Regions from separate parts of the Bradyrhizobium sp. 31Argb genome, predicted to be linked through region 2. Evidence: riboswitches for the same ligand, from Rfam matches in the RefSeq annotation. Region 2 holds a riboswitch; each other region holds the start of a gene.
The links. Region 2 has a riboswitch for cobalamin ahead of AAFX91_RS00655 (DUF1636 domain-containing protein). Riboswitches for the same ligand answer to the same signal wherever they lie in the genome.

Region 1 (4,025 bases), on a different contig from region 2:
CGTCCGCGTTCAGCGCAACTTCTGATCCTCGTTTCACACGAAACTTAATCAAGCCCCCCGGCAAGCGATTGCCGGGGGTTCTGTTTGCGCGACAGGGCTTTAGTATGCGGTGCAGTGAGGAGCGCTGCTGACTGAGATAGATCGACATCACGCCAGTGCCGACGGCTGGTCAGGTAGTAGAGTGTGTTCTGGACCTTGACTCCGTCCGCCGCGTCCCACTCGGTCTTGAACTGGCTCCAGTTATCCTGATAGCGGATCGCGCTGTCGAGCACGTTGTAGTTCTTGAACCGCAACGCGTCGTCGATTGCGCCGTTGATCAGCGGTGTGCCGAAATAGCGCGAGGGGCTTCGATTGCCGTAGTCGTTCGAGAGTGTGAAAGCGAGATTTTCGGCGGCCTGGACCCGCACCGCGGCCGAGATCGCCAGATTCGATGTCTCGTCGCGGTCAACCCAACCGTTCGACATGTTGCCGACGGCATTGACGCGATAGGATACGTTCGGATTGATCGGGCCGCCGCTATCCACTGCAATGCGTCGCGTCGTATTGGTATCGAGCGACATCTCGGCATCGTTGTAGGGCGTCGTGACGGGTTTTTTGGGGATCACATTGATGATCCCGCCAATCGCGCCTTCGCCGTACAGAACGGAGGCTGGCCCGCGCATGATCTCGATGCGATCCGCCGACCACGTATCGAATGGAAAGGTCACGGTTCCGGCACCAACATAGAGGCGAGTGCCGTCATAAAGCGTCATCACCGAATTGCTTCCGGTGAAGCCGCGTGTGCTGAACGAGAGGCCGCCATTACCGGGGGCCGGGCTTGCGGTAAAGCCCACTGCGTTCTGGGTGACCGCGTCCGTGATACTATGCTGGCCGCGTTCTGCGATGGTCTGCGAGGTGATCGTTTCGACGCTGGCGGGCGTTTGCAGTGGAGTGAGGTTGAGGCGGCTGCCACTCGCGTTCTGCTTGTTCAGGCTCAGCGTCGGCGATGGCGTGTCGGATGTTGCGATCGAGGGCGCGGCACTGCGTGCCGCTGCGCTCCGGCTCGACTGAGATCGCGCAGGTCGCGCTGCGGAAGTTGAACGCTGATGATTGAGACGCTTTGCCGGAGGCTTTTGCGGCTGGGTAACGCTGACCGGAGGCAAGACATGGGACGAATCAGGCTGCTGGGCCTTTGCAGAACAAGAGTGGAGCAGCACAATTGGGAGAAGGCATCCGAACGCGAGCGCAGCATGACGCTGCCTTGGGATAGTAACGATAGAGAGCACGAGCAGGCCTCGGTATGACGTCAGTGGCACGTCACAGCGAACGAGGTCTCGCTCGAACGTGCCTATGGCACGCTGGGCGAAAGCAATGTCTGTACTCCCCGACCGACATTTTCGCGTGTGACCACGGCTGACGGCAGGTCTCCTGGCTTGCGGGTCCTAACCTTTCGTCGCCTTCCCAGGACCGAGGCTCCCAGTGGCGTATGACGAAAGATTCGCCGCTTACAGTTGCGGGGGCAGCCGTGGCTTAGGGGAGAAGTCCCGCACCACGTTCCCTTTTGATCCCCGTCGAGGGGAACCGTCACTCGTGATCTACGGGGGTGTCTGAGCCGAAGTCAATCCTGTCATTGGGCCGGCATCAGGACACCGCGCGGATCCACGTCGCGGCGGAGGATGTGCAACTCTTCTGCTGTCGGCGCCTCGGTTTCGGGAATCGATGAAAGGTCGCCGAGGTCGAATCCGGTGGCGTCCTGCAGCTCCTGCCGGCTGACACCGCAGTGGATCGAGCGGACCTTCATGTGCCCGGCCTCGCGGTCGAAGTCGAAAAGACATTTGGGGGTGACGACCATGCAGGGGCCGCCCCAGTCAAGGCCGAGCTTCCTGCGCCCGTCGAGCCCTCCCGGGTAGCCGACGCCGGAGACGTAATCGACCTTCTCGACGAAGTTGCGCCGGTCATGGTGTGGCATCATCACATATTCGCGGCGGAACAGCGTCATGTGCTCGGGCTGCAGGATGGGGCCGACGAGGCGAACCTTGGGCCGGTCGTGCGGGCCGACGCAAACACTGTTGATGTTGCCGACGCGGTCCACCTGCACTGCACTGCTGAATCCGAAGCTTACATCGCCGCGTTTGAGCACGAACTGGCCCGGATAGTCGACCATCTGGGACTCGCACGGCAGGTCGCGCAGCATCGCGCTGTGCTCCGAGTCGGGCAGCCGGTCGATCTCGCTGAAGTCCGGGTTGTGGTAGCAGCCGGCGAGCAGGATGGTCAGGTTCGGCGCATGCATGCGCTTGGCGAGCTCCATGGCCGCAAGCGGGATGCCGGTCCCGAACAGGGCCGCCGCGGCGCCCGTGAGGAGACCCGTGAAGCCGACCTCGCGATCGGCAAAGCTGCGCGCCAGCGCGACGGCGAGCGTTTCGTTGAGGGTGGCGGGCGCGGTCATGCAAGGCTTCCGAGATCGGTGAGACGGGAAAGTTGGGCGGCGCCGAGCTTGTCCAGATAAGCGAAATGGTCTGCCGGCCGGCGGACCCAATCATCAAGGTATCCGGCGAAGGTGCCCTCGCTTGCAGAGGCCGCCACATAGGCATCGAGATGGGTATCGTCGGCGAGATATCGCCCCAGCGTAGGCGTCGGATGCGCGCCCCATGGGACCTCCACCACGGCGCTGATCCGATAGGAGGGCAGCTCCACGAAACGGGCATGCCGCTTGATGAAGGATTTCGGTACGATCTTTTCCGCCGTCACGATGACATGCTCGCACGAGCGGGCCATGAGCACGTCGCCGCTCTGCGGCAGCAGCCGCCGCGCCGGCGTTACGATGTTGCCCTGCTCGTCAGCCGCGATGGCGTGGATCACCACCACATCGGGATTTGCCGCCGGGAAAGCGTGCAGCCTGCGGCCGGTGATGGGGCAGGGGAATTCCTTGATCTCGTCGTTGTAGGTGACGACATCATTGCCGCCCAGAAACTTGGCCGGCCAGAAGTCGAAGCCATCCTGGTTGGCGCGGAAGCGGTCCCAGCAGGCCATCTCGGGATAGTCCACGACTTTGAGGCGTCCGCCTTCCACCGCGCGGCGATAGTTGCGTGCCAGGCCATGCTTCTCCAGCCCCACATAAGACGTTTCGACCTTCTTCAGGCAGCCGGCGCCTGCCAGCATGTCGACATCGAAGGAGTGAGCGGATCCGATGATCGTCAGGTCACGCCGGCCCTGGCGGATCAACTCGCGCACGAAGGCCATCGGTTTCTGATAGACGGCGAAGCCGCCGAGGGCGAGCCGGCAACCGTCGGGAACGCGTCCGGCGGCTTCCGCCAAGGTAATCAACTTCGAGGCAAGTGGAGCTTTGCTCATGCGAATCCGTCCGCACGTGTGCGCTGCCGGCGGAGCATGCTCCACCAGACGGCGAGGATGATGACGAGGCCCTGGGCGATCAGGAACACGATGGGGTCGATGCCGGCGAGAACCATGCCGTTGCGCAGCACGGCGACGAACATGACGCCGAGCACAGTGCCGATAAGGCGACCATAACCGCCATTCAGGCTTGTTCCGCCGACGATGACCGCGGCGATCACGTCGAGTTCGACGTGCTCGCCGACGGTGGCGCTGCCCGAGTTCAGCCGCGAGACGAGCATGATGCCGCCGATCGCCGCGAGCACCTGGACAATGATGAACACGGCAATGCGGATGCCTCGCACGGGCACGCCGTAGCGCGAGGCTGTGATCGGGTTGCCGCCGACGGCATAGAGGTGGCGCCCGAAGCGCAGTTGCGATAGCAGCAGCCAACCAAGTCCGATCGTGCCGGCCATGAGAACGACCGGAGTGGGCAGCCCGAGAACGGAGCCATACCATAGACTGTCGAGCGCCTTCGGCATCGGCCCGATGGTGAGGCCGTCGCTGACGTAGAACGCGACGCCGCGCAGCGCCGACAGCAGCCCCAGCGTCGTGATGAAGGACGGGATCGCCCAGAACACGCGCAGCGCCCCGATGAAGGCGCCGATGAGGACTGCAATGCCGACTGCGAGTGCGCTTGCGGTCACGAGCGACCA
Region 2 (4,025 bases):
ACGATCGATCTGAAGACGTGCATCTGTCGTCAGTGACAGGGGAAGGCGTTCGCGTGGCGCACGTCGTGGGCGGCGTTATGGACGGCACTGATGTGCGAAAAGCCGACCATGCCAACGACGAACAGACCGAGAGCCATCGCCAGAACGGCCTGAACGATGACATTCGTGCCGGTTGCAACGGCTGTAAAATCGGCTGACTGCGTCTGCTGCATGGTGATCCTCATTCCGCGAGTCATTCTAGCCCACGGCATCGCCCGATGCGACCGAATTTTTTATCCGGCGACGGATGTCGCGGCTCGTGAGATGAAAGTTCTCCGTTTCTCGGATGCTTCTGGCGATCAGCTTGGCGTGGGCCGCCGCTTCGAACGAATCGCGGTGTATCAGGTAGAAGTCGATGCACTGCCGTGGCGAAGGCGTGTAACCCAGCAGCGTCCGGAATGCGCGCCGGTGCATGACGCATATACCCATGTGTCCGGTGGGACGGAATGCCGATGAATCGATGTCGCTTCGCCAGATCGGTTCGCTCTTGTCAGACACCGATGACTCACTCGAACATGGGCGCAGATCACATGGCCGACCGGATGACGGCGGCAACGCCGAGCAGAAAGCCGACCTCGAACACCTGCTCGATGGCCCCGAGCACGTCGCCGGTATAGCCGCCGATCAGCCGTCGCGACCACAGCGTGACCGCAACTGCCAGTGCGATACCGTAAGCGATGCCGACAATAAGCGCGGTTGGGGCATGCGTACCGGAGGCCGCAGCAAGTGGCGTCAGTGCGAGCAGCGCCACAATCGTTGCGAAGCCGATTTCGCCTGCCCGGAGCGGAGAGGGCGTATAGGCCACCTTCATCGCGGACGTGTTGCCTGCATATTTCATCCAGCCAACGATCGGCAGCACCACGGCGCGGCCGGCGGCTCCGCTCGCAATCAGCGCCGCCGCGCCAATCCAGGCCGGCATCTCGGCGAGCGCCGCGACGCGCAATGCAATTGCGAAAATCAGCGCAAGCGTGCCATAGGTTCCAATCCGGCTGTCCTTCATGATGGTGAGACGCTGTTCGACCGTCCAGCCGCCGCCAAAGCTGTCTGCGGTATCGGCCAGGCCATCCTCGTGCAATCCGCAGGTGAGAAGGACACTTGCCAACACCGCCAGGAGCGCCGCGATGACTGGCCCCAACACGAGGGCTGTGAGCACAAGGGTCGCCGCCGAAACGAGACCCACGATCGCACCAACCAGCGGGAAGAATTGCGACGAGCGGACCAGCCACTCGGAATCAGGCGCATCGTTCGAAGCGCCGACAGGGATGATCGTAAGGAATCGGACCGCGTCGCGAAAACGATCCAGGCGCATCTAGATCCTTCCCTCCAGCACGTCGCTGAGGTCGGCGACATCGGTCAGCAGGCGGGACGCGGCCCGTACCAGCGGGACGGCCAGCAACGCGCCGGTACCCTCGCCAAGTCTCATGTCGAGAGCGAGTAGCGGCCGTGCCTGAAGCGCCGCGAGCACGATGTCGTGACCCTTTTCGGCCGACCGATGCGCGAACACGCAATAGTCGCGCGTCGCCGGCGCCAGCCTGACGGCAACAAGGGCGGCAGCGGACGAAATGAAGCCGTCGATGACGACAGGACGACGATGCGCCGCTGCGCCAAGCGCTGCGCCCGCCATCATGGCGATCTCGAGGCCGCCGAATTCCCTGAGCACCTCGAACGGCGCCGTGGCATCGCTACGATTGGCCGCCTTGTGGATGGCAGCGCGCTTGCGCGCCATGCCCGGCTCGTCCTGGCCGGCGCCGACGCCGATGCAGTCATCCAGCGGAGCGGGCGCCAGCCGATGCACCAGAAGCGCCGAAGACGCCGTGTTACCTATTCCCATCTCGCCGAGCGCGATGATGTCGGCGCCATCATCGATTTCACCGAAAGCTATGGCAAAGCCGGCCGCGAGCGCCTTGCGCGCTTCCTGGGCCGACATCGCCGCCTCGCGCGCAGAATTCGCGGTGCCGGCCCGAATCTTGATGGCGAGGAGGTCGCGATGGGAAGGCAGTTCGCTGGCGACGCCGGCGTCCACGACGCGGATCCTGACATCCGAGGCGGCCGCAAAGGCGTTGGCGCTGGCGCGACCTGCGAGATAGGTCCTTACCATCGCGGCCGTCACGGCGGACGGATATTGCGAAACGCCTTCTTCCGTCAGCCCGTGATCACCAGCGAACACGAGCAGGACGGCGTTCTGCAGCGCTGCGGCCGACGGATGGGTGATCGTGCCGAGCTGCACAGCCAAATCTTCGATTCGTCCGAGCGATCCCGGCGGCTTGGCTTTGCCGTCGATTCGCGCGCGCATCGTTGCGGCAAGCGTCTGATCGATTGGAGCGATCGCGGGGATTTGCCAGTCAGATGGGATTTGGAAGGTCATGGGCTCCTCGTGCGCGCGCCTTAAGTGGCCGAAGGAAACGGGCAGGTCAACTGCGGTTGACCGCCGTCGCGGGGACAGCTAGCGTGGCGGCGATGGTCCTTCCTTCGGGAAGGTGAAAAAGGGAAGCCGGTGCAATGCCGACGCTGCCCCCGCAACTGTAAGCGGCGAGCCAAAGCCGAAGCCACTGGGATGACCGGGAAGGCGGCGAGAGGCGACGACCCGCGAGCCAGGAGACCTGCCATCGCGTATTGTGCTTTGGAGGTTCGTCGGGCGGGGTGCACCGGACGGAATGAGTTCGATGGTCGTTCCACCGTCGAACGCGATCCAACAAAGCTCGCGGCCGTCATGGCCCTGACTTGAGCATTGTGATGGATCGCAACGACGTCGATCAGCAAGACGCTGATACTCGCCCGGACGAAGCTTTGCCTGCGACCGCGCCTGGCGGTTCTGTCATCGTGAGCGTATGCGTCACCTGCAAGACGTCAGAGGGCGTCCTGGCTGGCCCTGCCATGTTCGACGCGATCCGGATCGCTACAAGCGAACGTGATGCTGCCGTTCAAGTCCGGCGCGTGCAGTGCTTGAGCGTGTGCAAGCGGCCGACCACGGTCGCGGTTTCGAGCTCGGATGGTTACACGTTCCTGTTCGGCGACCTCCAGCCCGAGGGTGCTAGTGCCGTCGTGTCTTTCGTCGATTCCTATCGCAAGTCGACCTACGGCCTGGTGCCGTGGCGCGAGCGCGCCGAAATCCTGCGCAAGGGAATGGTGGCGCGGCTGCCGCCCGCCCGCTGGTCGCCCGAGGATGGCAGCGCTCCGAAATGACTGATCTCTCGACCACGCTGGTGCTGGGGGGCGCACGTTCGGGCAAATCGGCTTTTGCCGAGCGGATGATTGCCGAAAGCGGCCTTGCACGCGTGTATCTGGCAACGGCGACCGCAGGCGACGGAGAGATGCAGGACAGGATCGCGCATCATCGCGGCCGGCGTGGGTCGGATTGGACAACCGTGGAGGAGCCGCTGGCGCTCATTGATGCCTTGACACAGGTATCGCGGCCCGGCTGCGCGGTGTTGGTCGATTGCCTGACACTCTGGCTCTCCAACCTGATGCTCGCAGGGCGTGACCCCGATGTCGAGACGAAAGGGCTCGCGCGGTTTCTTAGCGTAGCAGCAAACCCTGTTGTCCTGGTGTCGAACGAGGTCGGTCTCGGCATCGTGCCTGAAACCAGGCTCGGCCGCGAATTCCGCGATGCGCAGGGCCGTCTCAATCAAGTAATCGCCTCGGTCGTTCCCAACGTCGTGTTCGTCGCGGCCGGCCTTCCGCTGTGGCTCAAACGTTCCTCTTAAGGAGTCCTGAAATATGTCTCGTGTTCCAGTTACCGTGCTTACTGGCTTCCTCGGGGCCGGAAAGACGACGCTGTTGCGCTCGCTTCTAACGCAAGCCGACGGTCGCCGCATCGCCGTCATCGTCAACGAGTTTGGAGATGCGGGTTTCGACGGCGGTCTTGTCGAGGAATGCGCGGCCAAGGCCTGTGCGCCCGGCGATATCGTCGAGCTGACCAACGGCTGCATCTGCTGCACCGTCGCCGACGATTTCATTCCGACGATGGACACGCTCCTGACACGCGA
Region 3 (4,025 bases), on a different contig from region 2:
TCGTTCTCGAGGTCCATGTTGTAGACGCTGGTCTGCACCTGGAATCGGCCCGTCTTGACGCGGAATCCGCCTTCGACGTCATGCGAGGTCTGGGTCTTCAACTGGAAATTCTGCGGCAGCGGATTGAAGAAGGCGTCGAACGCGGGACCCGTCGAGACGCGCTCGTCGACATCGGGCGTGCGGAAGGCGTGCGCGGCGCGGGCGAACACCGAGAACATTTCGGTGAAGCGATGCTCGACGCCGACATGCAGCGCGTAGTTGGTCTCGCTCTGGTCGAGCGGCGTCGCCTGCGCGTCGAAGGCGAACGGCGCGTTCGGATCGTAGCGGTCGCGCGCGTTGAGCCAGGTGTTCTGCACCCGCGCGCCATAGGAGAAATCGGTCGTGGGCAATAGGCCGACCGTGTGCATCCAATAGCCGGCGAGCGACTGCTGCGACAGGTCGTAGGTATGGATCGGCGGCACGCCCCGGAACGCGCCGCGCTGCTGGTTGAACGTCGCGTCGTAATAGTCGATGCCGGTCAGGATCGACGACGGAATCCCGAAGATCGAATTGTTGATGCTCAGCCGCGGCGTGATCGACCAGGTCTGCAGCGCGGCGTCATTGTAGGTGGATGTCGCGCTGATGAATGGTGAGGCGCCGAAGAATCCGCTTTGCGTGTCCTTCTGGCGGTAGCCGCCATCGACGATCAGGTCGACGCCGTTCAGAAGCGTCTTGGTGAAGCCAGCCGTCGCGCTCGCGCCCTGCTGGTTGCCGTAGTCGAACGGTGTGGCGGCGCCCCTGCGGTCGGTGACGAGTTGGTTGATGCCGGCGGATGGGTCGACGATCCGGCCGCCCGGAAAGCCCAGCTTCTGGTCGTCGCCGGTCACCGTCAGGAATGCTTTCAGGTCCGGCGTCGTGTAGTTGAGATTGCCGACGCCGTTGCGCTGGTCGAGCGCATTGTTCACGCGGTAGCCGTCGGACTTGATGCCGTTGCCGTAGAACGACGCCGACCATGGCCCGGAATTCATCGCGGTCGAGATCGCGGCCATGCGCTGGTTGAAGGAGCCGTACCCGGCTTCGCCCCGGATCGAGACCGGCGGGCCGCCGATGCCGGTCTTGGTGACGATGTTGATCACGCCGCCGATCGCGTTGTCGCCGTAGAGTACGGCGCCGCTGTTGCCGCGGGTGATCTCGATGCGCTCGATCGAATCCAGCGGGATGGTCGAGAGATCGACCTGCGCCATGTCGATGTCGTTGAGGCGCCGCCCGTTGAGCAGGAACAGCGTGTTGGCGGTGGCGAACGCGCCGAAGCCGCGCAGGTCGACCGAGGTCTTGGCGCCGTTTACGCCGCCATAGAGCGATTGAAGCTGCACGCCGGGCGCCTGCGCGATGATCTCCGGCAAGGTGTGCGATGGCGAATGCGCGATGTCGTCGGCGGTGATCACGGTCGAGGACGTCCCGACGATGCCGGCGAACTGCGGGCTGCCGCCGCTGCCACCGGATGAAGCTCCGCTAGCGGCGCCGCCGCCCGAGCCCGCGCCGCCGGCCGGTTGCGCGGTGGTCGGCACCTGGCCCGGCGCGGGACGCCGGGGGCCTGGAGTGCCGTCGGAAGCGGGCTTGGCACGGGTGCGGTTGTGGTCGCCAGGCGCTCTGACCTCGACCGGTGGCAATTGTTCGGAGGACGCTTCCTGCGCCTGCGCGGCAGAAACGTACAAGGCGGGCGCCAGCATGCTCGACGCGAGCAGGAGTGCCCGGCGTTGCTTGGTGGCGGTGATAGCAGAGAACATCGGCGAGACCTCGGTATGACGTCAGTGGCACGTCACAGCGATCCGAGGCTCACCATCGCGTTTCGCGCTTCAGGTGAAGCAAATGCCTGTACTCCCCGACCGACATCGTCGCGTGTGACCACGTAAGACGGCAGGTCTCCTGGCTCGCGGGTCGTTACCCTTCGTCGCCTTCCCAGGACCGAGACGCCCAGTGGCATAAGACGAAGGATTCACCGCATACAGTTGCGGGGGCAGCCGCGGCTTGAGGGAAGTTTCCCGGTACCGCATTCCCTTTTGATCCCGATAGGAACCGTCGGGGCCATCTAGGATTTTGGCGACGCCCGAGTCAATCCCGGCGAAACTGCGGCGCCCCATCCCCAATACGCTTTTTTGTTCCGGTGTCGCTTGTCTGCCACCGAATTCGCTGCAAGAAGCAGGGCGCGATGAGTGCACAGGATTTCACGATAGCGGCGGGTCTCGCCGCGCGGCGGCGGTTGGGGGCGACCGTTGCGATGATTGCGTTGGTTGCCGTGCTGATGCTGATCTCGCTCGGCACCGGCCCGGTGCGGCTGTCGCCGCTGACGGTGATCGAGGCGTTGTTCGGTGGCGGCAGCGATGTAACGCAGGTGATCGTGCGCGAGATCCGCCTGCCGCGGACCATCCTGGCGTTCGCGATCGGCGCCATTCTCGGCCTGTCAGGCGCGGCGCTGCAGGGCCTGTTGCGCAATCCCTTAGCCTCGCCCTCGCTGTTCGGCGCGCCGCAATCGGCGGCGTTCGGCGCGGTGCTGGTGATCGCGCTCGGGCTGGCCGATGTCCGCTCCTACGCGCTGCCGGTCGCCGCCATCATCGCCGCGTTCGGCTCGGTGTTCGTGCTGCTCGCGATCGCTGGCCGCAATGCGGGGCTGTTGATCCTGATCCTCGCCGGGCTTGCGATTTCGAGCCTTGCGGGCGCTGCGACGGCGCTGGTGATGAACCTCGCCAGCAATCCGTTCCTGGTGCTGGAGATCGCGTTCTGGCTGCTCGGCTCGCTGGAGGATCGCAGCTTCCAGCATGTCGCGCTGGCGCTGCCGTTCATCGTTGCCGGCGCGGCCATCCTGCTGTCGCAGGCCAGCGCCTTCCGTGCGCTCACGCTTGGCGAAGAGACCGCGCAAAGTCTCGGCGTCGATGTCGGCCGCCTGCGGCTGTTCGTGATCACAGGCGTTGCGCTCGGCGTCGGCGGCGCGGTGGCGGTCACCGGCACCATCGGCTTCATTGGCTTGGTCGCGCCGCATCTGATGCGGCCCGTGATCGGCCACGACCCGGCGCGGCTCTTGGTGCCCAGCGCGCTCGCGGGCTCGGCGCTGTTGCTCGCGGCCGATATCGCGGTGCGCATCATCCCGTCGACCTCGGACATCAAGGTCGGCGTCCTGACCTCGATCATCGGTGTGCCGTTCTTCCTCTATCTCATCGTACGCGAGCGCCGCGCGCTCGGCGGAGGCGTCGCATGACGGCGCTTGTCGCAGAACATCTTAACGTCGCGCTCGCCGGCCGCCGCGTGCTCAGCGACGTGTCGCTGCAACTCGCCTCAGGTCATCTCGTCGCCCTGGTCGGTCCGAACGGAGCCGGCAAGACCACGCTCTTGCGCGCGCTCGCCGGTCTCATTCCCTCCGATGGTGTCATCAAGGTGGGTGGCGAGGCGCTCGCCGCGCTGCCGCTGCGCGAACGGGCCAAACGCTTCGGCTATCTTCCGCAAGGGCACATGGTGCACTGGCCGCTGCCCGCGCGCGACATCGTCGCGCTCGGCCGCTATCCGCATGGTGCCACCGATCCGGCACGGCTGTCCCCGCGCGATGTCGAGGCGGTGGTGCGGGCGATGCAGGCGGCCGACGTCATGGAGTTCGCCGAGCGCCGCGTCACCGAGCTTTCCGGCGGCGAGCGCAGCCGCGTCGCACTGGCGCGCGTGTTTGCGGTGGAGGCGCCGATCATCCTGGCGGACGAGCCCACCGCCTCGCTCGATCCGCGCCACCAGATCGACGTCATGAAGGGGTTGCGTGCGGCAGCCGACAAGGGCGTGCTGGTGATCGTGGTGACGCACGACCTCGGCCTTGCCGCGCGCTTTGCCGACCATGCGCTGGTGCTGTCGCAGGGCCGCCTCGCCTCGCAGGGCGCGCCCGCGGACGCGCTGTCGGAAGCAGTGATGGCCGACGTGTTTCGTATCAGCGCCTTCCGCGCCGAATATCAGCGCGAGACGGTGATCGTGCCGTGGGCGGAGATCTGATGCGGCGCCTCGCTGCATTCCTT

Region 1: linked by a shared signal. The riboswitch ahead of AAFX91_RS25020 (TonB-dependent receptor) and the one ahead of AAFX91_RS00655 (DUF1636 domain-containing protein) in region 2 are both predicted to bind cobalamin.
Region 3: linked by a shared signal. The riboswitch ahead of AAFX91_RS31960 (TonB-dependent receptor) and the one ahead of AAFX91_RS00655 (DUF1636 domain-containing protein) in region 2 are both predicted to bind cobalamin.

Annotation. Positions count from the first base shown of each region.
Region 1 covers NZ_JBEGDB010000145.1:11,987-16,011, reverse strand. Annotated here, with positions in the region: gene AAFX91_RS25025 (porin) at 1-25, shown strand, start outside; gene AAFX91_RS25020 (TonB-dependent receptor) at 45-1,295, opposite strand; cobalamin riboswitch at 1,380-1,580, opposite strand; gene AAFX91_RS25015 (hypothetical protein) at 1,607-2,425, opposite strand; gene AAFX91_RS25010 (CoA transferase subunit A) at 2,422-3,330, opposite strand; gene AAFX91_RS25005 (ABC transporter permease) at 3,327-4,025, opposite strand, start outside.
Region 2 covers NZ_JBEGDB010000002.1:21,154-25,178, forward strand. Annotated here, with positions in the region: gene AAFX91_RS00630 (CbtA family protein) at 1-23, opposite strand, end outside; gene AAFX91_RS00635 (CbtB domain-containing protein) at 30-212, opposite strand; gene AAFX91_RS00640 (hypothetical protein) at 238-537, opposite strand; gene cobS (adenosylcobinamide-GDP ribazoletransferase) at 566-1,348, opposite strand; gene cobT (nicotinate-nucleotide--dimethylbenzimidazole phosphoribosyltransferase) at 1,349-2,404, opposite strand; cobalamin riboswitch at 2,481-2,662, shown strand; gene AAFX91_RS00655 (DUF1636 domain-containing protein) at 2,773-3,222, shown strand; gene cobU (bifunctional adenosylcobinamide kinase/adenosylcobinamide-phosphate guanylyltransferase) at 3,219-3,743, shown strand; gene cobW (cobalamin biosynthesis protein CobW) at 3,757-4,025, shown strand, end outside.
Region 3 covers NZ_JBEGDB010000240.1:6,335-10,359, forward strand. Annotated here, with positions in the region: gene AAFX91_RS31960 (TonB-dependent receptor) at 1-1,766, opposite strand, end outside; cobalamin riboswitch at 1,878-2,075, opposite strand; gene AAFX91_RS31965 (FecCD family ABC transporter permease) at 2,258-3,232, shown strand; gene AAFX91_RS31970 (ABC transporter ATP-binding protein) at 3,229-4,002, shown strand; gene AAFX91_RS31975 (ABC transporter substrate-binding protein) at 4,002-4,025, shown strand, end outside.